DNA from 4 places in the Phyllobacterium ifriqiyense genome. Region 1 is predicted to be linked to each of the others. Evidence: riboswitches for the same ligand, from Rfam matches in the RefSeq annotation. Region 1 holds a riboswitch; each other region holds the start of a gene.
The links. A riboswitch is a leader RNA that binds a small molecule or an ion and turns the genes downstream of it on or off. The one in region 1 is predicted to bind cobalamin.

Region 1 (8,095 bases):
AGATTATCCCAACGCGCAATTCCCAGTCCTCCAAGCGTCCAGAACAATACCGAATGGGCGGCGCGTTGATCGCCGGAAAACACCATATAATTGGCAAGCGCCGTGAAGATGAAGGATACGGCAAGGCCAGCAAGGATCATGCGCTCGGGACCTTGACCTTGTACGCGGCGCACCAGCAGCAGAACGATAATAGCTGCGAGCATGCCACCGCTGAACGCAGCAATGGGCAGGGTCCATACGCCGAAGCGATCGCCGAAAAGACTTATAACCGATACCGCGCCAGCAGCAGCCCCCGAGGAAAGACCAAACAGGAAGGGGTCGGCGAGATCGTTGCGGGTAACGGTCTGCAACATTGCGCCAATGATGCCAAGGCCAGCACCGACGCACAGGCCGAGGATGGCGCGGGGCAAACGAAGGTCGACAATAATTCTTTCTATGGGCACAGTCGTGGCCAGATCGCTGAGCCCTGCAAAATGCGCCAAGGCATTCAACACGTCGCCAAGCGCGATAAATGTTGAGCCATAGGCAATGGAAAGGAGCCCAAGCACGATGACCAGCACCGTGCTTACCGCTAAAGTCAGTTTTGTTCCCGCCGGAAAATGCACTCAGAATGCTTCCGGATGCATTGCCTTGGCAATCTTTTCGATGGCTTCGATATTCGCAGGACCCGGCGTAAGTTCCGCATAACGAAGGGCGACAAAGCGCTCATTCTTTACTGCATCGGTTTCCTTCATGGCCGGATGGCTCTTCAGGAAATCGAGAAGCTTCTTATATCCAACATCATCCTGATAATCGAGGAGTACGAGAAACTGCGGATTGCGCGATGCAACAGTTTCCCAAGAGGTGGTGGCCCAGCTGGATTCCAGGTCATCCATGATGTTGACGCCGCCAGCTTCGCTGATCATCGCTGAAGGGATGGCGAACTTTCCAGCGGTGAATGGTTTGTCTTCACCGGAATCATAAAGGAACACGCGGGTACCGCTGTTGGTGCCGACCTTCTTTTTGATCTGTGCCAATTGGGTCTTCCAGCCGGAAATCAGTTTTTCAGCTTCTGCTTCCTTGCCGAAAATTTTGCCCAGCTTTTCGATGTCGCCATAGAGAAGTTCCATGGAAGCGGCAGGGCGGTTTTTATCGAGATGGACGCAGCTCTCGGTCAGTTCGAGGGTTTTGATTCCATAGGGCGCAAGTGTATCGGGGGTAACTTCGCCGCCGATGCGCATGCCGTAATTCCATCCGGCAAAGAAGAAATCAGGCTGCACGGCGATAATATTCTCGAGTGTCGGATTTTTTGGTGCAAGTTCCGGAATGGAACCCTGCTGCTTGATGAAGGCATCATCGAGCTTGTACCAGCCGGTGATTCCGGTCACGCCAACCATTGAAGATTGCAGGCCAAGCGCGAAAGCCATTTCGCTCATGTTGATATCGTTGACGACGACACGTTTGGGAGCGGCGTCGAAGGTCAAAGGTTTGCCGCAACTATCGACGGTTACAGGGAAAGCAAAGGCAGGCGCAGACAGAAGAGTAAATGCGAGGGCAAAAAGGGATTTTTTCATCAAATGCTCCGTGAATGAGAATGGGCGTCATGGATCGGTTCGGGTGCTTCAAACACCATAAGGTCGCGCTGGCGGGATGGGTGCCTGAGGCGCAGCACATCAAGGTCAAATACATCGCTGACAATGCGCGGGGTCAGCGTTTCGTCGGGCGTGCCTGACGCTACAAGCTGAGCGCTGTGCATGACTGCTACATGGGTTGCAAAGGGCGCAACAAGCGGCAAATCATGCAGAACGGCAATGGTCGTGACATTAAGTCCGGCAACCAGCAGGAGCAGTTCGCTGCGCGCCTTTGGATCGAGGTGATTGGTCGGTTCATCAAGAAACAGGATGGCCGGTTGCTGGGCGAGGGCGCGCGCCAATTGCATGCGCTGCCGTTCGCCGCCTGACAATGAACCCAATGCACGACGGCGGAAATGGCTGATCCGCGCTCGCTCCATGGAATCTTCGACGATTTCCCGGTCGATCGTGCGTGTGAAGACGCCCAGATGGGGAATGCGGCCAAGAGATACATAATCCTCGACAAGAAGCTGTTGATCGGGGGCATCGGCCTGGCCGACAAAGGCAAATTGCCGGGCCCGCTCAAGCGGCGACATTGTACCGATAATTTTGCCGTTGAAGCTTATTCCGCCGGACGTCGGTGGCAGCAGCCCGGCCAGCATGCGCAGCAAGGTGGATTTTCCAGCGCCATTCGGCCCGATAATAGCGAGCCTTGCGCCACATCTTATGCCGACCGACGCAGCATCAACCAAAATATGGGTTCCGGTTTTATAGCTCACGGCTGTTGCATCAAGCTGTATATGGCTCACGGGCGCGCTCCCATGCCGTGGAAATATTCTGAGGATTTCGACATGGGTAGGAGATAACGTAATGTTATAACAATCGTCAATGCCGATTGTTTGAGAGGGTAGATAATATGATGCTGGGTCGAAGTGACGATGCGCGAAACGTTCATACCTGCCAACTTTCAAGGGGAGGACAGAGAACGCAGACGATGAACCGGAAGCTATTCAAAGCATTCGGGTGCCGCTAATGCGGACAGAGGTCATCGCATCGCTCCCGGCACACCCCGTCCGGTTCGAATTTCAATTATGATGGCAGGTCTCCTGGCTCACGGGTCTTGGCAAAGCCTTACCTTCCCGATCTTGCGATCAGTGGCATCATCAGGCGTCGCTCACCGCTTACAGTTGCGGGGGCAGCCACGGTTTCGGTCCCTTTTGGGTACGCCTCACCGTGTTCCCTTTTCATCTCCAGCATTGTCTAGCCGGAGAAACCATCACGATGATTAGTAGTTGAACCGAAGTGAAAATGAAATGGGGTAAAAGAGATAGCACTTGGAAAAAATAGAAGATGCTATGTTTCCCTCAGGAGTGAGAGGGAGGCTTTCGCCCACCTCCCGTTTTCTGGTTTAATGAATGGAGATCCGGATAGTGAGTGTCCAGCTCGTCCGGGTCTTTTTCAATTCCAGGGTGATAATCAGCAGCTACCCTTTGTTGGCATTGAGTTTCTGCGTGGTTCGACGGGGCTCACCATGAGGAATGTGGTTTGATTGCACATTGGTCGATAACCTTGCAGGAAGTAACTTCCTGCAAATAATAACCTCCCTCATGGTGAGCCCCGTCGAACCACGCAGCAAGCCTAATGCAAATTATGTTACCCCTCTCTTGGATTTGGTTGTGTCGTCCATTTTGCCAGCCCGTTTAAGGTGCAGATTCAGTACGTGCTAAAATAAATGGCAGAATAAGTTTTTTAAGCGTGAACAAGCCGATGGAGTAGGCTAGGCTTCGCATGTAGCCTTTGGCGACATCGATGTTTTATTGAATTTTGGGGCGACATGGCAATTCACGCAGCAGTCTATCACCTGACTCACTATAAATATGATCGCCCCATCATGCTCGGGCCGCAGATCATCCGCCTTCAACCAGCTCCGCACTCGAGAACCAAAGTGCTGAGTCACTCGTTGAAGGTCAGTCCGTCCAACCATTTCGTCAATTTGCAGCAGGACCCTTACGGTAATTTTCTGGCCCGTTTTGTCTTTCCTGAGCCCGTCACGGAGCTCAAGATCGAAGTCGATCTCATTGCCGATATGACCGTCTATAATCCGTTTGATTTCTTCGTCGAACCTGCCGGAGAAATCTGGCCCTTCGCTTACCCTGAAGATATACGCGACGATCTTTCCATATATATGAAGCCGGAGCCGATTGGGCCGCTTCTGTCGGATTTTCTGGCAACGATTGATCGCTCAAGCACCAATACAGTCAATTTCGTCGTGGACCTTAATGCACGCATCCAGCGCGAGATTGGTTATGTTATCCGCATGGAAACCGGTGTCCAAGAGCCGGAAACCACGTTGAATGTCCGTACAGGTTCGTGCCGTGATACCAGCTGGTTTCTCGTCCAGACCTTGCGTCATCTTGGCTTGGCGGCGCGTTTTGTTTCCGGCTACCTTATCCAGTTAAAGCCCGATCTGGTGGCGCTGGATGGGCCTGCCGGGACAACGACGGATTTTACTGATCTACATGCCTGGTGCGAGGTCTACTTGCCGGGTGCCGGTTGGATTGGCCTTGATCCGACATCGGGGTTGCTGACTGGCGAAAGTCATGTCCCGCTGGCCGCAACACCTCATTATCGCAATGCTGCACCGATTTCAGGCATGGCTGAACCGGCCAATGTCGAATTCGGTTTTGACATGCGGGTAACGCGCGTCTCGGAGCATCCACGCATTACCAAGCCATTTTCCGATGAATCGTGGGACGCGCTCGATGCGCTTGGCAACAAAGTCGATGCGCTGCTCAAGGAACGGGATGTTCGCCTGACCATGGGCGGCGAGCCGACATTCGTTTCAATTGACGATTTTGAATCCGGCGAATGGAACACCGATGCCGTTGGCCCAACCAAGCGGGAAAAAGCTGACAAGCTGATCCGGCGCTTGCGTGATCGTTTCGCGCCGGGCGGATTTCTGCATTACGGGCAGGGAAAATGGTATCCGGGGGAGAGCCTGCCGCGCTGGACGTTCTCACTCTATTGGCGAAAAGACGGCCAGCCCATCTGGGTCAATCCTGATCTTATCGCCGCGGAAAACAGCAAGGCGGATGTCAAACCGGAAGATGCCGGCAAACTGCTGGTGGAGATGGCTGGCGAATTGGGCGTTGAAGACGATATGGTTGCCGCCGCCTATGAGGACCCCGCAGAATGGATCGTCAAAGAAGGCAATTTGCCGGAGAATGTTGACCCCTCAAACTCCATGCTGAAAGACCCGGAAGAGCGCAGCCGCATGGCGCGTGTTTTCGAACGGGGACTGACAGAGCCAACAGGATTTGTATTGCCGGTACAGCGCTGGAACAGCCAGGCTGCGCAAGGTCCGCGCTGGCGCAGTGAAAAATGGACTACGCGGCGCGGCAAGCTCTTTCTGGTTCCGGGCGACTCTCCTGTCGGTTACCGCCTGCCGCTGGGCGCTCTGCCACATGTGCCGCCTTCCGAGTTTCCCTTCATCGTGCCGGTTGACCCTTCCGTAGAGCGGGGTCCTTTGCCGGATTCGCCGGCATTAACCGGCATTGATGTGAGAGACGAGCCGCAAGCGGTTGCTTCGTTCACCGCCGCCGAAGGTAATGCCCAAGAGCGTGTGGAGCAGGAACTGGGAGAGATTGGCGGCGCGGTGCGTACAGCCATTTCGGTTGAACCGCGCGATGGCCGGTTGAGCGTGTTCATGCCGCCGGTTGAGGCGCTTGAGGACTATCTTGAACTTGTCGGGGCGGCGGAAGCTGCTGCCGCCAAACTCGGCTTGCCGGTTCATATCGAAGGTTACGGACCACCGCAGGACCCGCGCATCAGCGTGATACGCGTTGCTCCCGACCCTGGCGTGATTGAAGTAAATATCCATCCGGCTTCGAACTGGCGCGAATGCGTGGCAACAACCGAGACGATTTATGAGGAAGCTCGCCAGACAAGGCTTGGCGCTGATAAATTCATGATTGACGGGCGGCATACGGGCACTGGCGGCGGCAATCATGTGGTGGTTGGCGGCGAAACACCCAATGACAGCCCGTTTTTGCGCCGTCCGGACCTTCTGAAAAGTCTGGTTTTGCATTGGCAGAGACATCCATCCTTGTCCTATCTGTTTTCAGGCATGTTCGTTGGCCCGACCAGTCAGGCGCCGCGTTTCGATGAGGCGCGGCACGACAGTCTTTACGAACTGGAAATCGCCATGGCGCAGGTGCCTCTGCCAGGTCGTGGTACGCCGCCTTTGCCTTGGCTGGTGGACAGGCTGTTCCGCAACCTTTTAGTGGATGTGACAGGCAATACGCATCGTTCGGAAATTTGCATCGACAAGCTTTTCTCGCCAGATGGTCCAACCGGGCGGCTTGGCCTCGTCGAATTTCGCGGTTTCGAAATGCCGCCCAATGCCCGCATGAGTCTCGCACAACAATTGCTGGTTCGGGCATTGATTGCCCGCTTCTGGAACAACCCGATCGAAGGCAGCTTCGTGCGTTGGGGTACGACATTGCATGACCGCTTCATGCTGCCGGCTTTCGTCTGGGCGGACTTTCTCGATGTGCTGGCCGACCTGCGTCAGAACGGATTTGATTTCCGGCCGGAATGGTTTGAGGCGCAATTGGAGTTCCGCTTTCCCTTCTGCGGTGAAATCGTCAATGAAGGCGTCAGACTGGAATTGCGGCAAGCGCTTGAGCCTTGGCATGTGATGGGCGAACAGGGCGCTATTGGTGGCACGGTGCGTTTTGTTGACAGCTCTGTCGAGCGTTTGCAGGTGAGGGTCGAAGGCTATAATGCCGCGCGTTACAGCGTTGCCTGCAATGGCCGCGAAGTGCCGCTGAAAATGACTGAGACCAATGGTGTTGCTGTTGCAGGCGTTCGCTACAAGGCTTGGCAGCCGCGCTCTGGCCTGCATCCGATGATCCCGGTCAATACCCCGCTGGTGTTTGATATTTACGATCAATGGTCGGGACGGGCTATCGCAGGCTGCACCTATCATGTCGCCCATCCGGGCGGACGCAGCTACGACACATTCCCGATTAACTCCAATGAAGCGGAGGCGCGCAGGCTCGCGCGGTTTGAGCCCCGCGGCCACACGGCTGGAGCCTATGAGCTGCGAAAAGAACAGGCATCGCCGGAATTCCCGATGACGCTGGATTTAAGAAGGCCGCGTGGTTGAGTTGTGCGTGGTTCGACAAGCTCACCATGAGTAAGGTGGTTTGGCCTCATAGGTAGCTGTGAGATCGTAGAACTACTCAATGCAATCCTCAACCTTCCTCATGGTGAGCTTGTCGAACCACGCACAATAAGTATGCAGCGGATATGAAACACCCTATAGATTGATGATGTCGCAAGTGAATAAAACCAAGGCACCCGTAATTCCCAGCCTGCTGGCGGGCTACAAGCCCTTGCCGGGAATTGCCGACGAAATGATTGATCCTGCGGGTGCCGTTCGGCCCGGCTGGGAAACGCTGCTGCATGCGCTGGATGAAATCGGCCCGGAAAAATTGGCAACACGTTTTGCGCGCGCCAATCAATATCTGCTGGATGCTGGCGTATTCTACCGCATCTATGACGAGACGGGAACGCAGGAACGCCAATGGCCGCTTGCCCATATTCCCCTGCTTATCAATCAGGAAGATTGGGATACGATTACCGCTGGTTTGACCCAGCGCGCCGATCTGCTTGAAGATATCGTTTCCGATATTTATGGCGAAGGAAAGCTTGTACGCGATGGCGTGCTGCCGCCTGACCTGATTGCATCGAACCCGGAATTTCTGCACCCGGTGGCCGGTATAAAACCGGCAAGCGGACGCTTCCTGCATTTTTGTGCTTTTGAACTGGGTCGCGCTCCAAATGGCCAATGGTGGGTGCTGGGCGACCGGACACAGGCACCGTCGGGCGCAGGATTTGCGCTGGAAAATCGTGTGGCAACCACCCGCGCTCTGTCCGATATTTCCGCCTCAATGAATGTGCACCGGCTGGCGGGCTTCTTCAAGGATTTCCGTGACTCGATGCAGTCGCTGGTCACCGATCCGCAGGCCCGTGCCGCGATCCTGACGCCCGGTCCCAACAATGAAACATATTTCGAGCACGCCTATATCGCCCGCTATCTTGGCTTCATGCTGCTTGAAGGCGACGACCTGACGGTTGCCAAGGGCAGGGTGATGGTGCGTACCGTTTCAGGACTGAAGCCGGTTGATGTGCTTTGGCGCCGAATGGATGGTGCCTATATGGACCCGCTCGAGCTAAAATCAGATTCGTGGATCGGTACGCCGGGCATGGTGGGTGCCTTGCGCAGACGCTCTGTCTCGCTGGTCAATGCGATTGGTTCGGGCATTCTTGAAACCCGCGCCTTGCTGGCTTTCCTACCAGCCATTTCAAAAGCCCTGCATGAGCGGGATCTGGCGCTGCCAAGCATAGCGACGTGGTGGTGCGGGCAGGAAAAAGAGCGCAAGCATGTCATGGACCGGTTTGACCAGATGATGGTGGGACCGGCTCTTTCAACACGTTTGCCATTTGAGGACGAGCAGGCAACTGTGCTGGGATCAAAT
Region 2 (8,095 bases), 1.3 Mb from region 1:
TGCCTGCGCCGAGGCCGTAAAGCGTATCATTGGCGATAGACAGGGCTTCGTCATCATCTTTGAACGTCGTCACTGAAACGACAGGGCCAAAGATTTCTTCCTGGAAAATCCGCATCCGGTTATGACCCTTGAACACGGTCGGATGCACGTAATAACCCCCGGCAAGATCGCCGGACAGAACATTGCGTTCGCCGCCGATAAGAACCTCAGCGCCTTCCTGTTTGCCAATGTCCATATATGACAGGATTTTTTCCAGCTGTTCACTGGATGCCTGCGCACCAATCATGGTCGCTGGATCAAGCGGATCGCCCTGTACGATGGCTTCCACGCGCTTAAGGGCACGCTCCATGAAACGATCATAGATTGACTCGTGAATGAGCGCGCGGCTCGGGCAGGTACAGACCTCGCCCTGGTTAAGCGCAAACATGACAAAACCCTCGATGGCCTTGTCAAAGAAGTCATCATCCTCAGCCACCACATCCTTGAAGAATATATTTGGTGACTTGCCGCCCAGCTCCAGCGTAACGGGAATAAGGTTCTGGCTGGCATATTGCATGATCAGACGACCCGTCGTGGTCTCGCCGGTAAACGCGATCTTGGCAATGCGCGGGCTCGACGCGAGCGGTTTTCCTGCTTCCAGACCAAAACCATTGACGACGTTGAGAACACCCGGCGGCAGGATATCGGCAATCAGTTCCGCAAGTACCAGAATGGATGCCGGGGTCTGCTCGGCAGGTTTAAGCACCACGCAATTGCCCGCCGCCAATGCCGGGGCGAGTTTCCACACAGCCATCAATATTGGGAAATTCCACGGAATGATCTGTCCGACAACACCCAGCGGTTCGTGGAAGTGATAGGCCACAGTATCGTGGTCAATCTCTGAAATTCCGCCTTCCTGCGCACGGATGGCACCGGCAAAATAGCGGAAGTGATCGATTGCAAGCGGCATGTCGGCTGCCGTCGTTTCGCGGATTGGTTTGCCATTGTCCCAGGTTTCAGCCTGCGCCAACATAGCAAGATTATCTTCCATTACCTGTGCAATCTTGTTGAGCATGACGCTGCGCTCAGCGGCACTTGTCCGGCCCCAGGCATCCTTTGCAGCATGAGCGGCGTCCAACGCGGCCTCCACATCGCTGGCATCAGATCGGGCAATTTCGCACAGCACCTGCCCGTTGACCGGCGATGTATTCTCGAAGTAACGGCCTGCCTTCGGCTCGACGAATTTCCCGCCAATGAAGTTGCCGTAGCGTTTCTTGAAGTTGGGTTTGACGGTTCGGTTGAATTCTACCTTGTTCATTGAACTTCCTCCCTGAAGCAACGCGTCAGGGTAAGGACCGGACGCATTGCACGATTTCCATACCGCCTCCTCGCGGCATATTCAGAGGATCGCGCTTTACAGCTTGAGTGTCATCCCTGGCAGGCAAAGCGAATGCAGGATTTGTCGCAATATTGAGACACATGAAAGTCTCAGTTCAAGCCAAGCCGTTTAAGCTTGCGATGCAGGGTAGCTCTGCTCATGCCCATCATGTTCGCGGCAATGGAAACATTGCCATCTGCTTTTCGCAGAACTCGCTGGATCACGCTGCGTTCGGCGGCTGCAAATCCTCGTTCCGCATCGGTATCCTGCCCGAGCAGATTCGCCGCCGGCAACGGACTGTTCAGGCTTTCGTCAGTCAGCCCGAGAAGTGCACGCGCCGAACGCGATGCGCCAACCACAAGATCGTCTTCGTCCACTGCAATTAATGCGTTCAAAGCCCGGTCATGGCCGCGTTCGCTACCCTGTGCCATGACGATGCGCGCTTTGGGAAAGGCCAATCGGAAATTTTCCGCTTCCACCCGCCGGGCGGCATCCACCACAGCCATGGCAATGAGTTTGACAAAGCCCTCGGTCAGATCGGAACGTGCCGACGATACGTCAATCGCTGCCATCAGCCGCCCGCGATGATCGAAAATCGGTGCCACAGTACAAGAAAGCGCTGTGTTGCGACTGCGGAAATGCTGGTCGCGGTGGATCGTCAGGGCACGTTGTTCAGCCAGCGCTGTGCCAATGCCATTGGTGCCCTCGCACTCTTCGCTCCAGACTGCTCCCGTCCAAAGTCCCGCCTTGCAAAAGGTGGCATCATCGCCCTCATAGCCCCGGCGATCGACTGGAACACCATTCTTGTCCGCTAAAAGGACACAACATCCCGCACCACCCACCGCCGAATAAAGCCGGTCGAGTGCGATTTCTGCGGTTTCTATGAGAGATCCCAGCTCTTCACGCGCTTCACGCAATTCCTGATCGGTCAGCATGTTTGGCGGCGTGCCCTCATCAGGCTTCAAGCCGTAGAGACGCATTGAACGCCCCCACGATGCAACAACCGCTGACTGCGCAGCAGCGTCACCTGTCACGGCAGATTGGATATGCTCGGCATGTAAGCCGTCATCCTGCGTTCCCATGGTCCTCCTCCGAAGTCCATGTACAGGGTGACGCCTGTTCTCGCCTACGTCAAGTCACCTATTGATGGCGGCAACCGGGGCTGCTCTACCGCCGCGATTTAAGGGCGTAGGTCCAAAACGCCCCCGGTTATAATCGCAGCTATTCTCCAATCTCGTCATATGACCTTTTCAGCAAATATGTATCCATGATCCAGCCCTTTTGCGCGCGCGCAACATTTCGCAACCGCTCAATATCGTCAACGACATCGCGCAGCTTGCCGGACATGAGAATCTCGTCTTCCGTTCCTATGTAAGCACCCCAATAAATATCGACATCTTCATCAATTGCCTTGAACGCGCCCTCGCCATCGAGCATCACAATCACGCTTTCCGAATTGTTCGGAAAACCTTCGGCAAGCTTGCGCCCTGTGGTTATCGTAATGGACTCGCCGATTCGATTGAGCACAACCTTATGCTTTGCCGTGAGCGCCTGAATGCTGCTAATGCCGGGAATGACATCATAGTCCAGTTCGAAATTGCCCTTTGCGTTAAGTCTGTCGAGAATGCGGATCGTGCTGTCATAAAGCGATGGATCACCCCATACGAGGAAAGCACCACACTCATCATCGCCAAGCTCCTCCATCAGCAGGTGCGCATAGGTCGCTTCCATTTTGTCGTGCCAGTCCGTGACACTTGTTCGATAGGTAGAGGACGGTTTCTCGCGCAGCGGCGTTTCAAAATCCACCATGCGGTAGTGGGGGGCGGTGATGAACCGCTCGCAAATTTCCCGACGGATGCGGGATAGCTGCTCTTTCTCAGCTCCCTTATCGGGAATGAAAAACACATCGACCTGATTGAGCGCATTGACTGCCTGTATGGTCACGTAGTCTGGGTTGCCCGCGCCAATTCCGATGATGAGCACTTTGCGTTTCACTGGGGCACACGCGAGGCCGACGATAGTTCCAGCCTTTGACTCCCTTCGATCAAAGCACAGAACAGTTCGTGGAGGCGTTTTGCCCCCGCATGTTTTCCGGCATAGGCCTCAAGCTTTATAATCTCCTGACTTGCAGCTGCAACGATATTGGTGCCGCGAGGCCGGGAAAGCAGCCAGGCAAAAAACACGTCTTCCGGCACAGTTGCCGCGTTGACCGATTGTGGGTTGTTATATTGATTTGTATTGGCGCCGAGTATCATGCTTAACCCCGATTGTTGGGGACAAGGGTCAAGCGCGAAGATTGCAGATAGTCAGCCTGCGGCAAACCATTACAAGCGACACACCGGGACACCCCGCCCGTGGACGTTCATCATGTTTCGGCAGGTCTCCTGGCTCACAGGTCAGTATTACTGTCTGGCCTTCCCGGGAAATCCCAGTGACCTTTTGCCTGAACGAATTCAAGCGACAGCAACTCGCTGTTTACAGTTGCGGGGGCAGCGCCGGCATTGGTGAATATCACTTCACCGGCTTCCCTCTTAGCTCCCGGCTTTGCAGCACGGGAGAACCGGAACACTCTTATAAGAACCCAGCCCACCTATTGAGGTCAACAGGCAGGCGTAAATTTATCGGGGGGAAACCGGTAAACGGCTGAATGCGGCGCATCACCAATAGAAAATGGCGCAGGCTGGTGCCCGCGCCATTCCAAACTATTCAAACAAGATCAAGCGGCGAGAACTTCTTCCGCATCTTCCGGCACTTCAGAAATTGTCCGCAGGATTTGCGACGCGATCTGGTAGGGGTCGCCCTGCGAATTCGGACGGCGATCTTCAAGATAACCGCGATAGCCATTGTTTACAAAGCTGTGCGGAACGCGGATTGATGCACCGCGATCAGCAATGCCGTAGCTGAACTGGTGGATCGACTGGGTTTCATGCTTGCCGGTAAGGCGCATATGATTGTCCGGTCCATATACGGCGATATGGGCAGCGCAATTCTGCTCAAATGCCGCCATGACCTTTTCGAAGTAATCCTTGCCGCCGACTTCACGCATATAGGTGGTGGAGAAGTTGGCATGCATGCCCGAACCATTCCAATCAGTATCGCCGAGCGGCTTGCAATGATATTCGATATCGATGCCGTATTTTTCAGTCAGGCGCTGCAGGAGATAGCGTGCAATCCAGACCTCATCGGCAGCCTTCTTGGAACCTTTTCCGAAAATCTGGAATTCCCACTGGCCTTTTGCCACTTCAGCATTGATGCCTTCATGGTTGATGCCGGCATTCAGGCAGATATCGAGATGCTCTTCGACGATCTTGCGGGCGATATCGCCAACATTGCTGTAGCCAACGCCTGTATAATATGGGCCCTGCGGCGCAGGAAAACCTGTCTCAGGGAAGCCGAGCGGGCGGCCGTTCTTGTAGAAGAAATATTCCTGTTCGAAGCCGAACCATGCGCCGTCATCATCAAGAACAGTTGCGCGGGTGTTGGAAGGATGCGGTGTCTTGCCATCGGGCATCATGACTTCGCACATGACGAGAACGCCATTCTTGCGTTCACTGTCCGGATAAAGAGAAACAGGCTTCAATACGCAATCCGAGCTTTTGCCCTCTGCCTGCATTGTCGAGCTTCCATCGAAGCCCCAAAGCGGCAATTGTTCCAGCGTCGGAAATACGTCGAATTCCTTGATCAGCGTCTTACCGCGAAGATTTGGCGAAGGGACATAACCGTCGAGCCAGATATATTCGAGTTTATATTTTGCCATTCCGTTTCTCTCATATTTTATTGTGCAGACCGGTTGCGAGGCCTGCATCGTGGAGCGCAGTTCGCAGATAGAATTGACAATGCAAACAGCGTGCCAATTCGCTCAGCCGGATCGCAAAAATTTGAAAAACATATTAGCCGGATATTTTTAGCGGTGCTTTTTGCAGTTTGAAGCTGCCATTGCTATGCTGACGGCTCAGAAAAACCGCTTTTACCAATCGCCACGTTGATGCATTTTTAGGCAGGTGCGGAATTTCTAGGCATGATAAGGCGCAAATTCTGTCGCGAGCTTGGAACCAATAACTCACTTCCGGATTAACGATCTGGAATGAACGAAATGGAGAGTATTATGGAAAGTGCCGGAATCGGGTGGATCGCAGCAATCATCATTGGTGGCGTTGCGGGCTGGCTTGCAGAGATGTTCATGAAGAGCAACATGGGCGTCATCATGAACATCATACTCGGGATCGTGGGCGCGATAATCGCCAACGCGATCCTTTCCATGGTCGGCGTCGTCCTTACAGGCTGGCTGGGCTATTTGATTGCAGGCTTTATCGGCGCCTGTATTCTTATCGCTGTTGCCCGCATGTTCAAACGAACAGCCTGATTTGATTAATGAGAAACGGCAGCGAGTATAGCCTCGCTGCGAATTTCCTCGGTCAATTGAAGCCGTATCCGGGCAAACTCGGGTGCGGCTTTAACCGTGTAATGGCGCGGATGTCCCAGCGGTACCGGCGTGATCGACTTGATACGGCCCGGCCGTGCTGACATCGTAACCACGCGTGACGCCAGAAAAATCGCTTCTTCAATATCGTGCGTGACAAAGATAACTGTCTTTTGTTCCCGCTCCCAAATACTGAGCAGCAGTTCCTGCATCAAGCCTCGCGTCTGGTTATCCAGCGCTCCGAAAGGCTCATCCAGAAGTAGTATTTTCGGATCATTCGCCAAGGCGCGGGCAATTGCCGTGCGCTGCTGCATGCCACCGGACAATTGCTTTGGCCAATGGTTTTCAAATCCTTTAAGTCCCACCTTGTCGATGTAAGAGGCGACAATTTCAGCTTTTTCCTTTGCGCCGACGCCGCGTTCTGTCAGGCCGAAACCGATATTCTGTTCGATCGTCAGCCATGGAAACAGCGTATAGGACTGGAACACGACACCGCGATCTGCGCCTGGACCTTTCACCTCTTTGCCATCAAGCGTGACCGTGCCCGTGGTCGGCCGGTCAAGCCCCGCAACAATACGTAACAGCGTGGATTTTCCGCAGCCGGATGGTCCGAGGATGGACACGAAATCATTGTGCGGAACAGTCAAATCCGTCGGTTGCAGCGCCTGCACAGGCTGCCCGCCGCGAACACCCGGAAAGACACGGCTCACGCCTTTAATGATGAGCGTGCTCATGCGAGCCTCCATGCAAAAAGGCGGCGATTGACCGACTTGAACAGGAAATCTGAAATCAAACCGATAATGCCGATGACAATAATGCCGAAAATAATCTGACCAGTAGCGAGCAGCGCCTGACTGTTGATGATCATATACCCGATACCGGAGGATGCGCCGATCATTTCAGCCACGATGACATAGGTCCACGCCCAGCCCAGAACCAGCCGCAATGTCTCAGCCACGTCCGGGGCATTGGCAGGAATAAGCACGCGCTTGACCACACCCCGGTCATTGGCGCCGAGTGTATAGGCCGCTTCCACCAGGTCTCGCCTTGTATTGGCAACGGCAACGGCAACCATGAGAATGATTTGAAAAACGGCACCGATGAAAATCACCAGCAGCTTTTGCAATTCGCCGATACCCGCCCACAAAATGAGAAGTGGAATAAATGCCGATGCAGGAAGATAACGCGCGAAGGATACAAATGGCTCAAGGAGGGCTTCGATCGGTTTGTAAGCTCCCATCGCAATGCCAAGCGGCACGGCGATAATGGCAGCGATGATGAAGCCGCCAACAACACGCCAGATCGTCATTCCGATATCATAGAGAAAGTTCTGCTCCGACAGCAAAATCCAGCCATCATTCACCATGGTCAGAGGGTCTGCAAGAAAGGTGCTGGATACAAAGCCGCCGAAAGTCGCAAAAGACCAGCCACCGACAAAGAGAATGAAAAACAGAATACCCAGAAGTATCCGCGCTTGCGCCCCGATGGGCTGTAAAGGTCTGAACATAAAGTCCCCTTGGCAAAAACGAAGAGCGGACAATGCCCGCTCTTCGCGCAAGCCTCATTATTGTATGAAGCTGGTATCTACAATTGTTGAAAGATCGGGCTTCTTTTTGATGATGCCAATTTCAAGCAGCAATTCTGCAGCTTCCTCAGAAAAGGTCATGAATTCCTTTTCGAAGAAGATCTTGTTTGCAGCCTGATCCTGCCACTTCAGGTATTGGGCAGATTCTGCGAACTTTGCACCGGACTGCTTTACATCTGCTCCCATGATCTCAAAGGATTTATCCTTGTCTGAAGCAATCAGGGCCAATGCATCAAAATAGCTTTTGGCCAGCGCTTTTGCAGCTTCAGGATTCTTCTCCAGAAACTCATTCGTGCAGCCGAAAGTATCCATCACAGCCGGATAATCCAATGTGGTGGCGATGATCTTGCCCTTGTCTGGCGCAGCGCGAACAGTGGACAGATATGGCTCATAGGTCATGGCCGCGTCATTCTGCCCAGCGACAAAAGCCTGTGCCGCCGGTCCAGGTTCCATATTAACCACTTTCACGTCTTTGATCGAAAGACCATTCTTCTTCAGCATCCATGCCAGCACGAAATAAGGCGAGGTGCCAGGTGCAGAGGCCGCAACGGATTTGCCCTTGAGGTCAGCAATCGCGTTGACATCGCTGCGTACCACCATTCCGTCCGCGCCAAAGGATTTGTCCATCTGGAAAATCTGCTTCGTCGCGACACCATTGGCATTCCACGAAATCCATGTTTCCACGGTGGTTGCCGCGCATTGAACATCGCCGGAAGCAAGCGCCAGATGACGG
Region 3 (8,095 bases), on a different contig from region 1:
CGCTTTGCCTATGACATAGGAAGAGCCGGAACCGGAAAAGAAGTCATGGTTTTCATCAGCATTCGGGGATAGCGCTGAAAGAATTGCCGGGTTGACCTTGCAGGCTTCCGCAGGAAAGAGAGCCTCGTAGCCGAGGTTCATCAGTGCTTTATTGGCATTATAATGAAGGAATTTCTTCACGTCCTCGGTCAGGCCGACGCCATCATAGAGTGTCTCGGTGTATTTTGCCTCATTGTCGTAGAGTTCAAGCAGAAGATCGAAAGCGAAATCCTTGATTTCCGAACGGCGCTCCTCACCAAGACGTTCCAGTCCGCGTTGAAACTTATATCCGATGTAATAGCCATGCACAGCTTCATCCCGGATGATGAGGCGGATCATGTCGGCAGTATTGGTCAGCTTGGCGCGGCTCGACCAGAACATCGGTAGATAGAAGCCGGAATAAAACAGGAAGCTCTCCAGGAACACGCTGGCAATCTTGCGCTTGAGAGGATCGGGATTGCGGTAATGTTCGAGGATCAGCGCGGACTTCCTCTGCAAATGCTCATTTTCCTCGGACCAGCGATAGGCATCATCAACGTCAGGTGTCGAGCACAATGTGGAGAAAATGGACGAGTAGGAACGGGCATGCACGGCCTCCATGAAGGAGATGTTTGAATAGACTGCTTCCTCATGGGGAGTGATCGAATCTTCCATGAGTTTTGGCGCGCCAATGCTGGTCTGGATTGTATCGAGCAGGGTCAGCCCCGTGAACACGCGAATGGTAAGCTGCTGTTCCTCGGGTTTGAGTGCAGCCCAGGACGGAATATCATTCGACAGCGGCACCTTTTCCGGCAGCCAGAAATTTCCGGTAAGCCTGTTCCAGACCTCAAGGTCCTTGTCATCCTCAAGGCGGTTCCAGTTGATGGCGCGAACGGCTGCAGGAAGCTTTACAGCTTTATTCTTGATTTGAATGTTCATTGTTTCCCCGGAAATCAAAGCGTGCAGGATACGCAGCCCTGCACTTCCGTGCCGGACAGAGCCATTTGACGAAGACGGATATAGTAGATTGTCTTGATGCCTTTCTTCCAGGCATAGATCTGCGCCTTGTTGATATCGCGCGTGGTCGCGGTATCGCGGAAGAAGAGCGTCAGCGACAAGCCCTGATCGACATGCTGCGTTGCTGCAGCATAGGTATCGATGATCTTTTCCGGGCCAATCTCATAGGCGTCCTGATAGTAATCAAGATTATCATTGGTCAGAAACGCGGCCGGGTAGTAGACGCGGCCGATCTTGCCCTCCTTACGGATTTCGATCTTCGACACGATCGGATGGATCGAGGAGGTTGAGTGATTGATATAGGAAATGGAGCCCGTGGGCGGCACAGCCTGCAGGTTCTGATTGTAAAGACCGGAGGTCATCACCGCCTGCTTCAGCGCCAGCCAATCTTCCTGTGTCGGGATCGCAATGCCCGCGGCTTCGAATAACTCTCTTACGCGCTCGGTTGCTGGCAGCCATTCCTGCGCCGTATACTTGTCGAAATATTCTCCAGATGCATATTTCGAGTTATCGAAGCCCTTGAAGCTTTGGCCGCGTTCAACCGCTAGGCGATTGGATGCGCGAACGGCGTGATAGGTCACGGTGTAGAAATAGATATTGGTGAAATCGATACCTTCGTCAGAGCCGTAATAAATGCGTTCGCGGGCCAGGTAACCATGCAGATTCATCTGCCCAAGGCCGATGGCATGGCTGTCATCATTACCCTTTTCGATAGAAGGCACCGACGAGATATGGCTCATGTCCGAGACGGCGCTCAGCGCCCTGATGGCCGTTGCGATGGTTTTGCCAAAATCCATTGAATCCATTGCGGCGGCAATATTCAGCGAGCCGAGATTACAGGAGATATCCTTGCCCATATGGCTATAGGACAGATCGGCATTGTATTCGCTCGCCTCGCTGACCTGAAGGATTTCCGAGCACAGATTGCTCATGGTGATACGCCCTGCAATCGGGTTGGCGCGGTTCACTGTGTCCTCGAACATGATGTAGGGATAGCCGCTTTCGAACTGGATTTCGGCCAAGACCTGAAAGAAGTCGCGAGCCTTGATTTTCTTTTTGCGGATACGCGAATCTGCGACCATTTCACGGTACTTTTCTGTCACCGAAATTTCCGTAAAGGCCACGCCGTAGACCCGCTCTACGTCATAGGGAGAGAACAGATACATATCCTCATTGTTCTTCGCCAATTCGAAAGTAATATCCGGCACGACAACGCCGAGCGACAGCGTCTTGATACGGATTTTCTCATCCGCATTTTCGCGCTTGGTATCGAGGAAACGCATTATGTCGGGATGATGTGCGTTCAGATAGACCGCACCTGCCCCCTGTCTTGCACCAAGCTGGTTGGCATAGGAAAAACTATCCTCCAAAAGCTTCATGACTGGAATGATGCCGGATGACTGATTTTCAATCTGCTTTATCGGCGCGCCCGCTTCACGGATATTGGTGAGCGATAATGCAACGCCGCCCCCGCGTTTGGAGAGCTGCAGGGCCGAGTTGATACCCCTCGCGATTGATTCCATATTGTCTTCAATTCGGAGCAGAAAGCAGGACACCAGCTCGCCGCGCTGTTTCTTTCCAGCATTGAGAAAGGTGGGAGTTGCAGGCTGGAAACGCCCGGAAATGATCTCGTCAACCATATCCCGCGCCAGGATTTCACTTCCTTGCGCCAGCGTCAGCGCCACCATGCAGATGCGGTCCTCGTAACGCTCAAGATAGCGTTTTCCGTCAAAGGTCTTCAGCGTGTAGCTGGTGTAATACTTGAATGCGCCAAGAAATGTTGGAAACCTGAATTTCTTCGCATAGGCATGGTCGAACAGATCGCGCATGAAATTGAAGGAATATTGATCAAGCACCGCGCGCTCATAATAGCCTTCGGTTACCAGGTAATCGAGCTTCTCGCGCAAATTGTGAAAGAACACCGTATTCTGGTTCACATGCTGCAGAAAATACTGCTTCGCCGCCATACGATCCTGATCGAACTGGATGTTGCCCTCCTCATCATAAAGGTTCAGCATCGCGTTCAGCGCGTGGTAATCCAGCACTGGTTCGTTGGCTTTCACTGGTCGTTCGAGCGTGAGCGTGTCCAAAATCGTTCCAATCCATGTTTGACGTTTACGACATCCTGCTCCGTGCCGATCAGCTCGAACCTGTAAAGGTAAGGCACCTGGCATTTGGCAGAGATGATGTCGCCGGCAATCCCGAAGGTCGCTCCGAAGTTACTGTTACCCGCGGAAATCACGCCGCGGAGATTTAAACGGTTTTCCGCCTGGTTGAGGAAGCGGATCACCTGTTTTGGAACGGCACCCTTGCCGCCATCGCCGCTATAAGTTGGCACGATCAAAATATAGGGTGCGTTGATCTTCAGCTCTTCACGAGAGCCGATCGGTATCCGTTGTGAGGTGAAGCCCAGCTTGGAAACAAAACGGTGGGTATTCTCCGACCTGCTCGAAAAATAGACGATCCCACTCATGACACCCATCCCAGTCAGGCAAGGGTGCTGATCATATCCGGGCGGAAACCGGCCCAGTGTTTTTCGCCGGCGACAACCACAGGTACCTGGCGGTAGCCGAGACTTTGAACAAGTTCGAGAGCATCCTGATCGTTGGAAATATCAATAACGTCATACTCCATACCCTGCCGGTCAAGAGCTCGGGTCGTAGCGGTGCACTGGACGCAGGCCGGCTTGCTGTAAACGACAATATTCATGACTTCCTCATTTGATTTTGGTCGTGAGAACATGGTCTGGCAGCTCTGAGTGCTGCCAGCTAGTTTGGTTTAGAACTGTATGACTTACTTAAGTGCCGCCCGATTTACGGCGGGTCGCCCACAATCAATGCGCTGGATAGGTTTCTCATGCACTTCACCCTGTAGCTCGCTCGTGGAGGGGCAGGGAAGCGTTTTACACGGAAAATCCCCGTGCATTGGCGCGACCGCTCCGGCACCCCGCCGGTGGACTCATCAGATCAAGGCAGGTCTCCTGGCTCGCAGATCAACGCACTTATTCTTGCCTTCCCGGTGCCTAGAGCTCCAGTGACAGTATCGAACACGTGCTAGCCGCTTACAGTTGCGGGGGCAGCTCCGGCATCACAGTACCTAAAGGCACCACTCACCGTATTCCCGTCTTAGCTTCCCACTCTCACGAATCGGAAGAACCTTGAACACTATATATAGTAGTGGATGTTAAAAATCCGTCAACAGCTAGATCAAACCAAAATTGAAACTATGCACAGCTGCCAATCAATTTGGCGCTCCGCACGAAAATGGAATGAGTGAGGAAGGGACTACACGTCCGGATTGTCGGTCTGACGATTCAAGCTGAGGGCTATAAGCGTGCACACAGCACCGGAGAGCAGATAGCCGCCCGCAGCTATCAGGCCGAAATGGCTGGATAGCAGCAGCGCGACCAGCGGTGCGAAACCCGCCCCGAACAACCATGCCATATCGCTGGTCAATGCCGAGCCGGTATAGCGGAACTTCTTTGAGAACCGCGAGGCCACTGAGCCGGATGACTGGCCGAAGGACAGACCAAGCAAAATAAATCCAAGGATCATGAAGATCAGTTCGCCGATGTCGCCGCCATCAAGCAATTGAGGAGCAAATCCACTGAACACAGCAATGGCTATGGCGGTGCCGCCCAGCAGATTCCGGCGTCCGACGCGGTCGGCAATCGTGCCCGACGCAAACACGGTAATGACGCCCACAGCCGCTCCGAATGCTTCAATCAAAAGAAAGCGAGCCGGGCCCTGATCCGTAAACAGGAAGACCCAAGACAGTGGAAATACCGTTACCATATGAAAGAGCGCAAAGCTCGCAAGCGGTGCAAAAGCACCAATGACCACGTGGCGACCTTCATGCTGTAATGTGTTGGCCACCGTCGTTGGCTGCAGTTCTCTGCTTTCATATAATTTTGCATATTGCGGCGTAACAACCATTCGCAACCGTGCAAACAGCGCCACCACATTAATAGCGAAAGCAACGAAAAACGGATAGCGCCAGCCCCAGCCCAGGAAGTCTTCTGCGGAAAGATTGGCAACGAAAAATGCGAACAGCCCCGCCGCAACCATAAGCCCCAAGGGAGCACCGAGTTGCGGTATCATCGCATACCAGCCACGGCGTTGCTTGGGTGCATTGAGCGCCAGAAGCGATGCGAGGCCATCCCACTCACCGCCCAGCGCAAGCCCCTGTCCTATCCGGAACAGTGCCAAAAGCGCTGCAGATGCCCAACCGACCTGGGCATAACCGGGTAGGAACGCCACCGCAACGGTCGAGCTACCAAGCAGGAACAGGGCAATCGTCAATTTCACGCCACGGCCGTAAGTGCGATCGATCTGCATGAAGATAACCGTGCCGATCGGTCGCGCAAGAAAGGCCAGCGCAAAAATACCGAACGAATAGATCGTGCCCGTCAGAGCATCAACATAGGGGAACACCAGTTTCGGAAAGACCAGCACGGAGGCAATAGCATAGACGAAGAAGTCAAAGAATTCGGACGTTCTGCCGATAATCACGCCGATGGCAATCTCGCCAACGTTAACGTCGTCATGTCGCGAGTGAAGGCGCGTTGCGTCCTGCTCAAGCGTTGTCGAAGATGCCGCTCCTGTTTTCGCGCTCATTGCCCGGTGCGCTCCTCGATCAATATTGAAACCGTTCAGGTCTGCTCGTTTGCGGTCACTGCTAGCGTATCCTTTATCATTGTGACACACTACGGGAGGATTGGGCAAATTGTCCAATGTCGCTCTGACTATGGTGCAGCTAGTGATGGCGCAACTAGGCGCTGTTTCCATTGACAGGAAGTCTCTTGAACCGTTTTTTTGCCATCGCCCTGCTTCCACTGCTTGCATTGCTTAGCGCGTGCAATGCTGTTGTCATGAGCCCCTCAGGCGACGTCGCCGTGCAACAGCGCGACCTGATCATTATTTCTACCGTCCTCATGCTTGTCATTATCATTCCAGTGATGGTGCTCACCGTGTTCTTTGCCTGGAAATACCGGCAGTCAAACACGGATGCGCCTTATGACCCGGAATGGGATCACTCCACCCAGCTGGAATTGATCATCTGGGCGGCGCCGCTGCTGATCATCATCTGCCTTGGCGCGGTCACCTGGATGGCGACACATTTGCTCGATCCCTATCGTCCGCTTGGACGCATTTCCCCCGGCAAAGCAGTTTCCGAAACGGTCAAGCCATTGCAGGTCGAAGTGGTCGCGCTGGATTGGAAGTGGCTCTTTATCTATCCGGAATATGGTATCGCCAGCGTCAATGAAATGGCCGCTCCCGTCGATCGGCCCATCGCTTTCCGGCTGACCTCCTCGGCGGTGATGAACTCGTTTTATATTCCTGCGCTAGCCGGGCAGATATACACTATGCCGGGCATGCAGACGAAGCTGAGCGCCGTCATCAATCACCCCGGCGAATATGAGGGCTTTTCGGCCAATTACAGTGGCGCCGGTTTTTCCGGTATGCGCTTCGCTTTTCACGGCCTGCCGGATGAGGGTTTTGAAAAATGGATTGCCGACGTCAAGTCAAAAGGCACCACTCTTGATCGGATGACCTATCTGCACCTGGAACAGCCCAGCGAAAAAGTACCGGTACAGCATTATGCAAGTGTTGATCCGGAACTGTTCAGCGCAGTTCTCAACCGATGTGTGGAACGCGGCAAGATGTGCATGAGCGAGATGGATGAAATCGATGCCAAGGGTGGCCTTGGGATGGCCGGCATCTATAATACCCGTTCGTTGGAATACGATAAGTACACAAGGCGTGGCGGCGCTGTCTTTGGCCCTGATCCTGCATTTGTTGTCGGCATCTGCACCACGGAAGAAGCCCTGCAGGCCAGCATGAATATACAGACGCTGCCGCCCCTCAATACCTCTCCGTTTGTTGGTGCGGGTCTCCCCCGCCCCTCACCAACCCAACTGTTCGGTCTACAGCGCCGACCGTCTAATAGCTGAACGAAACGAGCCCGATATGTTTGATAATCCCGAACTTATAAAGCTGGTTTTCGGTAGGCTCACGCTGGAATCCTTCCCGCTGCACGAACCTATCCTTGTTGTGACATTTATCGTAGTCGCGCTCGGAGGCATCGCCGTGGTGGGCGCGCTTACCTATTTCCGCCTTTGGGGCTATCTTTGGCATGAGTGGTTCACAACAGTTGACCACAAGCGCATCGGCATAATGTACATGATCCTCGGCATCATCATGTTGCTGAGAGGCTTTGCCGACGCCATCATGATCCGATTGCAACAGGCAATGGCGTTTAATGGGTCCGAAGGATATCTCAACGCCCATCATTTCGATCAGATATTCACCGCGCATGGCGTGATCATGATCTTCTTCGTGGCAATGCCTCTTGTTACCGGCTTGATGAACTTTGTTGTCCCATTGCAGATCGGTGCCCGGGACGTATCTTTTCCATTCCTCAACAATTTCAGCTTCTGGATGACTGCCGCTGGCGCGGCACTTGTAATGATGTCGCTGTTTGTGGGCGAGTTTGCCAGGACCGGCTGGCTGGCCTATCCGCCGCTTTCGGGTATCGGATACAGTCCGGACGCCGGTATGGACTACTACATATGGGCGCTGCAAATAGCGGGCATAGGTACACTGCTGTCGGGCGTCAATCTGCTCGCAACCATCGTCAAGATGCGCGCGCCGGGCATGACCATGATGAAGCTTCCGATCTTTACGTGGACCGCTCTTTGCACCAACGTTCTGATTGTGGCCGCCTTCCCTGTCCTGACGGCAGTGCTGGCTTTGCTCACTCTCGATCGCTATGTCGGCACGAACTTCTTCACCAACGACTTTGGCGGCAATCCGATGATGTATGTCAACCTCATCTGGATTTGGGGTCATCCGGAAGTCTATATTCTCATTCTGCCCGCTTTCGGCATATTCTCCGAAGTGACATCGACCTTCGCCAGCAAACGTCTGTTTGGCTATACCTCGATGGTTTATGCCACCATCGTTATTACCATTCTTGCCTATCTGGTCTGGCTTCACCACTTCTTCACCATGGGTTCGGGCGCGAGCGTGAATTCGTTCTTCGGCATCACCACGATGAT
Region 4 (8,095 bases), 1.7 Mb from region 1:
CCCAGACTGCTTGGCAAGGATGCAGACCAGATCGAAGCCATCTGGCATGATCTTGAATTTGCTACACATGCAACCACCATCGGCGCAATTACTGCGATTGCGCTTGCAGCCATTGACATCGCTCTGTGGGATTTACGGGCCAAGAAGCAGAATCTGCCTTTATGGAAACTTGCTGGCGGCGCAAAGGATCGCTGCCCGCTTTATACAACTGAAGGTGGCTGGCTGCATATTGAAAAGCAGGCTCTGGTCGATGACGCGCTGCAAGCCAAGGCAAAGGGTTTTAAAGGTGCCAAGGTCAAGATCGGCCGTCCGCATGGATCGGAAGATCTTGATCGCCTGTCGGCCGTTCGCGCTGCCGTCGGTTCCGGATTTGAGATCATGACGGATGCAAATCAGGGTTTTTCACTTGATGAAGCCATTCGGCGCTCGCACGTGTTGCGGGATATTGATCTGGCGTGGCTGGAAGAGCCGCTGCCAGCGGATGATATTGATGGGCATGTGCGCCTGTCAGCTTCTACACAAACGCCCGTGGCGGTTGGAGAATCGCTCTATTCGATCCGGCATTTCCGCGAATATATGCAAAAGGGAGCCTGCTCCATCGTTCAGGTCGATGTTGGCCGTATTGGCGGGATCACTCCCTGGCTGAAAGTGGCTCACGCAGCAGAAGCCTTCAATATTCCCGTATGTCCACACTTCCTGATGGAACTCCATGTCAGTCTGACATGCGCGGTTCAGAACGGCAAATATGTTGAGTATATTCCCCAGCTTGATGATCTGACCAAGACTCAAATGCGGATCGAGAATGGCTATGCTTTGGCACCGATGGAACCAGGTATCGGAATTGACTGGGACTGGGATGCCGTCAAAGCGCGCAGCGTGGAAGAGTTCACCACTGAAATTCGCGTTTGATGGCTGACTTAACGAGAAATGATTGCCCTGTTCAGGGCTGAAGTGCATGACTGGCATCATAAGATGCCCAATGGAGATATGAGATGACAGGCAAGCTTGAAGGCAAACGCGTTCTTATCACGGCAGCTGGACAAGGCATCGGTCGGGCTTCGGTGCTGGCTTTCGCACGCGAAGGTGCAATCGTGCACGCAACCGATATCAATCAGCAACTGCTCGATGCTTTGCCGAAGGAAGCCAATATCAAGCCGCGCAAGCTCGACGTGCTCAAGGCAGAAGAAGTGACGCAGGTCATTGGCGAAATCGGCGCTATCGATGTGCTGTTTAATTGCGCTGGTTTTGTCCATGGCGGTTCAATTCTCGATATGCCGGACGCCGATCTGGATTTTGCACTTGATCTCAATGTCCGCGCCATGATCCGCACGATCAGGGCGGTACTACCGGGTATGATCGAACGTAAGGACGGTGCTATCGTCAATATGTCTTCAGTCGCCAGCAGCGTGAAAGGTGTCCCGAACCGTTTTGCCTATGGCGTAACCAAGGCTGCCGTATTGGGAATAACCAAATCGGTAGCTGCGGATTATATTACGCAGGGTATTCGCTGCAATGCGATCTGCCCCGGCACGGTGGAAAGTCCTTCGCTTGAGCAACGCATGCGCGCTGGTGGCGACTATGACGCCACGCGGGCGGCATTTATCGCGCGCCAGCCCATGGGGCGTCTGGGCCTCCCGGAAGAAATCGCTGACCTTGCCGTCTATCTTGCTGGTGCTACCTACACCACGGGACAGGCCTACAATATTGATGGCGGCTGGACAGTTTAGGAAAGACCATGACCCTCATCACTGATCTTCGCGTTTTCGATATCCGTTTCCCGACCTCGCAAAGTCTGGACGGATCGGATGCCATGAATCCTGACCCGGACTATTCGGCTGCCTATGTGGTGCTGGATACGGATGCAGGGCTTTCCGGCCACGGCCTTACCTTTACCATCGGGCGCGGCAATGAGATCTGCTGCCTTGCCATTGAGGCCATGAAACACCTTGTTATCGGCCTTGAACTTGATTGGATAAAGGAAAACCCGGGCAGATTCTGGCATTTTATCACCGGTGACAGCCAGTTACGCTGGATCGGCCCTGATAAGGGTGCAATGCATCTGGCCACAGGCGCGGTAGTGAACGCCGTTTGGGATTTGCTGGCCAAGGAAGCGAAGAAGCCTGTCTGGCAACTGGTCGGTGAAATGACGCCGGAAGAGATCGTCAAAATCGTGGACTTCCGCTATCTTACGGACGTGCTGACGCCTGAAGAGACGCTGGAAATTCTGCGTAGAGCAGAGGTTGGTAAGAAAGAGCGTATTGAAACGCTAAAAGCAGATGGGTATCCCTGCTATACGACATCGGCAGGCTGGCTGGGCTATTCCGATGAAAAGCTCCGTCGCCTTTGTCAGGAGGCCGTGGATGCGGGCTTCAACCACATTAAGATGAAAGTCGGCCGCGATCTCGAAGATGATATCCGACGTCTTACCATCGCGCGCGAAGTGATCGGCCCTGACCGCATTCTCATGATCGATGCCAATCAGGTCTGGGAAGTGAATGAAGCCATTGATTGGGTGAACAAGCTTGCCTTCGTCAAGCCGTTCTTCATTGAAGAGCCAACGAGCCCCGACGACGTTGCGGGCCATCGCAAAATTCGGCAGGCTATCCATCCGGTGAAAGTCGCGACCGGTGAGATGTGTCAGAACCGCATCATGTTCAAACAGTTCATCGCCGAAGGCGCTATCGATGTCGTGCAGATCGATAGTTGCCGCATGGGTGGACTGAACGAAGTGCTGGCGGTGCTGCTTATCGCCGCAAAGTATGAGCTGCCAGTCTGGCCGCATGCGGGCGGTGTTGGTCTGTGTGAATATGTCCAGCATCTGTCAATGATTGATTATATCGCCGTTTCAGGGACGAAAGAGGGCAGGGTTATCGAATATGTCGATCATCTGCACGAGCATTTTGTTGATCCCTGCAACATTCAGGATGCAGCCTATATGCCGCCCTCACTGCCGGGCTTTTCAATTGAGATGAAACCGGAATCGATCAAGCAGTATTTGCATCACGGTCTTTAGAGCCTTTTCGCCTGGTAAATGAACCATCGCCGTCTCTCGCGATGTTCATTGCTGACATGGAAGGGGTATTCTGCCGCCATTCTGACGTGCCGGAGTGGCGGCATTTTCTGTTTTTTCGGTCGTGTCGTCTTGTGTAAATGCGATGTCGTTTCCGCACCTATTCTTTTTATCATCCGGATGCTTTTATCAGGCTACTTGAGGTGCCGCTTTCTAGGGAAGGTGGAGAATTGGGAAGCCGGTTTAATCCCGGCGCTGCCCCCGCAACGGTAATGGAGTGAAACGCGGCAAAATAGCCACTGGAGCATGGTTCCGGGAAGGCGCCGTGAGGCTCGCAAGAGCAACTCCAGAGCCCGGAAACCAGCCGCAAGCGATAACACCGACTGATCGCGGTGGGCGATCAAGGAGCATTGTTTTGTATGGGCAGCCATACGGACGGTCTTCTCCGTCACCACCAGTCAGTTCTTTCGCAAATGAGATGGCGAGGACACGACATGGACGCACATAGTGAACTACTCCGGAACCTGAAACACCGGAAACCTGGTTATGGCCTTGAGCAGGCTTTCTACAATGATCCAGAGTATTTCCGGTTGGATATGGAAAATATCTTCTACCGCGACTGGCTGTTTATCGGTCATGATTGCGAAGTGGCGCGACCGGGCAATTATTTTACCGTGCAGATTGGCGATTATCCGGTCGTTATCGTCCGGGACCGCGAGAAGAAAATACGCGCGTTTCATAATTCATGCCGCCATCGCGGGTCGCGCGTTTGTGCTTCTGAACGGGGCACCTCGGCGAAGCTTGTTTGCCCCTATCATCAGTGGACTTATGAACTGGATGGCCGTCTATTGTTCGCACGCCAGATGGGCGACGACTTCGATGCCAGCCAGCACAGCCTGAAGACGGTGCATTGCGAAAGCGTTGGCGGCTATATCTTCATCTGCCTTGCGCCGATTGCGCCGGATTTTGCCGCTACGCGTGCCATGATCGATCCTTATCTTGCACCGCATCGCCTCAGCGAAACCAAAGTCGCCTTTCAAAGCTCGATCGTGGAGAAGGGTAATTGGAAGCTGGTGTGGGAAAACAACCGCGAATGCTATCATTGCGCCGCCAATCATCCGGAACTCTGTAAGACGTTTCCTGAAGCACCAAGCGTGACTGGCATACAAGGCTCAAAGGATGATCCGGAAATCGTGGCGCATTGGGACAAATGCGAAGCCGCAGGTCTGCCGAGCGTGTTCCGTATCGATGAGAATGGCCAGTACCGCGCGACACGCGTGCCGCTGCTTCACGAAGCCGAGAGCTATACCATGTCGGGCAAACGTGCTGTGGCGCGTCAGCTTAGCGATGATGTGAATGCACGGCAGATCGGTTCGCTATTGCTCTATCATTATCCGACGACGTGGAATCACATTCTGGGGGATCATGCCCTTTCTTTCCGCGTTCTCCCGCTTAGCCCGACCGAAACCCAGGTCACGACCAAGTGGCTGGTGCACAAGGACGCGGTGGAAGGCGTCGATTACACCATTGAGGAACTCACGCATGTCTGGCTCGAAACCAATGATCAGGACCGCCAGATCGTTGAAGAAAATGCTTTTGGCATTCGCTCTCCTGCCTATGAGCCGGGCCCTTATTCGGTAGAGCATGAAGGCGGTGTTCTGCAATTCCTTGAATGGTATTCCAACACGATGGAAACGCGCCTTTCCGGCGACAAGCGACTGAGCAAGGTAGCGTAGTGAATATGGGCATTCCTCAAAAGTACCCGCATCTCGATCAGATGCAGCCATGGAACGACCGGCTGCATCTGCTGGAGTGCCTGTCTGTCATTGAGGAAGCGCCCAATGTGAAGACATTCACATTTCGTTCCGACAATCAAAACTGGTTCCGGTATGAGCCCGGCCAGTTCATGACGTTTGAATTGGGTACGCAACCGGATGCGGTCCTGCGTACCTACACACTCTCTTCCAGCCCCTCGCGGCCATTTACGATTGCAATCACGGTCAAAGCGCAGGATGGCAGCATTGGCACCCGCTGGATGCTGGACCACCTCACGCCGGGCGCGCGGCTGAAAGCATTTGGGCCGCTGGGTGACTTTTCAATCTCAAAACATCCCGGCGAAAAATATCTGTTTATTTCTGCCGGATCAGGCATCACGCCTATGATGTCAATGACGCGCTGGATGCAGGATTGTGCACCACAAAGCGATATTAGTTTTGTCAGTTGCGCACGCCGCCCGAGCGATATAATTTTTCGGAAGGAACTCGAATATCTGACCAGTTGCATGCCAAATCTCAAATTGTCCTTTCTGATCAAGGAACATGAAATGGGGCAGCTCTGGACGGGTATCAGAGGCAGGCTCGAAGCGCCGAAGCTTTCGCTATTGTCGCCCGACTTCAAGGAACGGACGATTTTCTGCTGCGGTCCTGACGGATTCATGCGCGATGTTCGGGCCATGCTGGAAGAGTCCGGCTTCGATATGGCCAATTACCATCAGGAAAGCTTCGGTTCCGCCGCCGAACCTGTGCTTCCGGTAATGGACGATATTTCTACGGAGGTGTCTGAAACTGCCGCGATCGTCACTTTCTCCATGGCCGGCAAGGATGTGCACTGCGTCGCAGGCGATACAATCCTCAAGGCTGCCCGTGGTGCTGGCATTCGAATTGCCGCGGCCTGTGAATCCGGATTGTGCGGCACCTGCAAGGTCATGAAAATTTCCGGCAATGTCGATATGAACCATAATGGCGGGATTCTCGACGAGGAAATTGATGAAGGCTATATCCTGGCCTGTTGTTCCAAACCGTTGGGCAATGTCGAAGTGGAAGCCTAGAGCAAATTTTGCTCCAGCTCCCAAGCGCATTTTCGTGTTGTCGATCTCAATCCCCTTGCTTTTCCCGATGCATTGCTTGACGAAGCTCGTGTATTGCCAGAGGCCGAGATTCGCATAGAGCAGGCTGGCTCAAAGCGGTGGGGAGGAATCCAAAATGGCTGCACCAATTTTTGCTATCAATCATATCGCTACTCCTTATCTTCGCCCTGCCGCGTTTTTTCAGTTGGCGGTGGCGCTTGGCTTGCGCGATGTTGAGATTCGTAATGACCTTGGCGGCAATGCGATTATTGACGGCACAGCTGCAACTGAAATGAAGGCGCTATCGAAAGCAGCCGGCGTGCGCATTGCCACGATCAATGCCTTGCAGCGCTTTAACGAGTGGACTCCGGAACGTGAGCACGAGGCTATTGAGCTTGCGGATTATGCGCGAGACGCTGGCGCAGCGGCACTTGTTCTGGTTCCTGTCAATGATGGCACGGGTCAGGAAGAGGGTGAGCGGGAGACTAATTTGCGAAAGGCGCTGACGGCGCTAAGGCCCATTCTTGAGAGCCGCGGGCTGTTGGGTTTTGTCGAACCGCTGGGCTTTGAAATTTGCTCGCTTCGTTCAAAGGGCGAGGCGGCGCATGCCATTGAGGCTATCGGGGGTAAGGCTTGTTTCAAGCTTGTCCATGACACTTTCCATCATCATCTTGCCGGAGAGCCAGAATTTTTTCCGGATTTGACAGGGCTCGTCCATATTTCCGGCGTGACGGATCCTCATGTGAGCATTGATGATATGCGTGATCCGCACAGGGTTCTGGTCGATGAGAATGATCGCCTTGGCAATGTCGATCAGATCCGCGCACTTTTGAATCAGGGCTACAAGGGCTTGTTTTCATTTGAGCCTTTTGCAGAAGAAGTCCAGAAAATGGCTGACCCGGCACGTGCCATTTCTGCCAGTATGGCATGGATTAATACCCGATTGGGCTGAACGCCGCTTCGCTCTAAAGGCCTATATCCCATGGCGTCCCGCTTTCTGATAAGGTAGGTGCGACTATTGTTGGGAGAATGGCGATGTTCCTGCAAACGATTGACGATGAAAGCGCGACGGACGAAGTGGCCGAAATTTATGCCAGGCACAAAGCCCAGCTTGGCTTCGTCATGGACGCGACGCGCTGCTTTACGGCGCGCCCTGGTCTTTTGCCCGCCTATACAGATTTCATGGATAAAATACGGGCAGGCTTTTCGCTCGGCATGCGAGAATGGCGGCTGATCACGCTCATTGCGGCAAAGTACATCCCTTCGACCTATTGCTCGCATGTTTATGCGAAACAACTGATCGGCGACCTTGGGTCAAAGGAAATGGTACTCGCTGTCCATAGCGATTTTCGAACTGCCGGGCTTTCTGCTGCGGATGTGGAAATGCTGGCCTATGCGGAAAAGATTACGCAGGATGCTTCCAAAGTTGAACAAGAAGATATTAATCGGCTGCGCGCGGCGGGCTTCACGGATGTCCAGATATGCGACATCGCCCTTTGTGCCTCATTCCGCTGTTTTGTCAGCCGTTTCTTTGATGCGACAGGCGCTGCGCCAGAAGCAATATTTCTTGATCCAGATATCAATTTTCAAACTGCGATGACTGTCGGAAAACGTTTCTAAACTGATGAGGCACTGCGCCGTTTTACAGGCTTCGTTGCGATAGGCTATGGCGCTATTTCAGAATCTCTTTGGCATTGACCCAAGACACTCGGTTGATTGTCATGTGATTTCGTCCTGGGTGCGACGGAACATTATCGCTCCCCCAAGGTTCCTGTATCCCAATCGACAGGAGGAAAATCACAATGAAGACACTAGCTGAGATTTTTGAACACACATTGCATGACATCTATTATGCCGAGAATGCGCTCGTCAAAGCTCTACCAAAAGTTGCGAGCGCCTCCAAAGACGCCAAACTCAAAAAGGCAGTAGAAGAGCATCTTGAAGAGACGAAGGGTCAGGTAAAGACGCTGGACCAGGTTTTCAAATCGCTGGGTCTTAAGCCGAAAGCCGAAAAATGCGATGCCATTGAAGGTTTGATCAAGGAGACGGATGGTCTTATTGAAGAGGCTTCCGGCACCGCGCTGAATGCGGGCTTGCTTGCCGCTGCGCAAGCCGTGGAGCACTATGAGATTGCCCGCTACGGCTCGTTGCGGGAATGGGCAAAAACACTCGGCCATGACGAAGCTCACAAGCTGCTCAGTGAAATTCTCGATCAGGAGAAGGCAGCCAATAACAAGCTG

Region 2: linked by a shared signal. The riboswitch ahead of QFZ34_RS11105 (hypothetical protein) and the one ahead of QFZ34_RS17495 (ABC transporter ATP-binding protein) in region 1 are both predicted to bind cobalamin.
Region 3: linked by a shared signal. The riboswitch ahead of nrdH (glutaredoxin-like protein NrdH) and the one ahead of QFZ34_RS17495 (ABC transporter ATP-binding protein) in region 1 are both predicted to bind cobalamin.
Region 4: linked by a shared signal. The riboswitch ahead of QFZ34_RS08935 (aromatic ring-hydroxylating oxygenase subunit alpha) and the one ahead of QFZ34_RS17495 (ABC transporter ATP-binding protein) in region 1 are both predicted to bind cobalamin.

What each region holds. Positions count from the first base shown of each region.
Region 1 covers NZ_JAUSZT010000003.1:2,031,250-2,039,344, forward strand. Annotated here, with positions in the region: gene QFZ34_RS17485 (FecCD family ABC transporter permease) at 1-605, opposite strand, end outside; gene QFZ34_RS17490 (ABC transporter substrate-binding protein) at 606-1,553, opposite strand; gene QFZ34_RS17495 (ABC transporter ATP-binding protein) at 1,553-2,359, opposite strand; cobalamin riboswitch at 2,630-2,843, opposite strand; gene QFZ34_RS17500 (transglutaminase family protein) at 3,385-6,720, shown strand; gene QFZ34_RS17505 (circularly permuted type 2 ATP-grasp protein) at 6,887-8,095, shown strand, end outside.
Region 2 covers NZ_JAUSZT010000003.1:727,384-735,478, forward strand. Annotated here, with positions in the region: gene adh (aldehyde dehydrogenase) at 1-1,297, opposite strand, end outside; gene QFZ34_RS11095 (GAF domain-containing protein) at 1,468-2,439, opposite strand; gene cobF (precorrin-6A synthase (deacetylating)) at 2,579-3,352, opposite strand; gene QFZ34_RS11105 (hypothetical protein) at 3,349-3,612, opposite strand; cobalamin riboswitch at 3,715-3,937, opposite strand; gene QFZ34_RS11110 (glutamine synthetase beta-grasp domain-containing protein) at 4,074-5,114, opposite strand; gene QFZ34_RS11115 (GlsB/YeaQ/YmgE family stress response membrane protein) at 5,463-5,720, shown strand; gene QFZ34_RS11120 (ABC transporter ATP-binding protein) at 5,726-6,511, opposite strand; gene QFZ34_RS11125 (ABC transporter permease) at 6,508-7,284, opposite strand; gene QFZ34_RS11130 (ABC transporter substrate-binding protein) at 7,342-8,095, opposite strand, start outside.
Region 3 covers NZ_JAUSZT010000002.1:543,254-551,348, reverse strand. Annotated here, with positions in the region: gene nrdF (class 1b ribonucleoside-diphosphate reductase subunit beta) at 1-957, opposite strand, end outside; gene nrdE (class 1b ribonucleoside-diphosphate reductase subunit alpha) at 972-3,125, opposite strand; gene nrdI (class Ib ribonucleoside-diphosphate reductase assembly flavoprotein NrdI) at 3,095-3,508, opposite strand; gene nrdH (glutaredoxin-like protein NrdH) at 3,523-3,744, opposite strand; cobalamin riboswitch at 3,989-4,210, opposite strand; gene QFZ34_RS04200 (MFS transporter) at 4,320-5,651, opposite strand; gene cyoA (ubiquinol oxidase subunit II) at 5,837-6,988, shown strand; gene cyoB (cytochrome o ubiquinol oxidase subunit I) at 7,005-8,095, shown strand, end outside.
Region 4 covers NZ_JAUSZT010000003.1:324,493-332,587, reverse strand. Annotated here, with positions in the region: gene QFZ34_RS08950 (mandelate racemase/muconate lactonizing enzyme family protein) at 1-909, shown strand, start outside; gene QFZ34_RS08945 (SDR family oxidoreductase) at 993-1,727, shown strand; gene QFZ34_RS08940 (L-fuconate dehydratase) at 1,736-3,013, shown strand; cobalamin riboswitch at 3,195-3,393, shown strand; gene QFZ34_RS08935 (aromatic ring-hydroxylating oxygenase subunit alpha) at 3,505-4,746, shown strand; gene QFZ34_RS08930 (FAD-binding oxidoreductase) at 4,752-5,837, shown strand; gene QFZ34_RS08925 (TIM barrel protein) at 5,992-6,807, shown strand; gene QFZ34_RS08920 (carboxymuconolactone decarboxylase family protein) at 6,891-7,475, shown strand; gene QFZ34_RS08915 (YciE/YciF ferroxidase family protein) at 7,658-8,095, shown strand, end outside.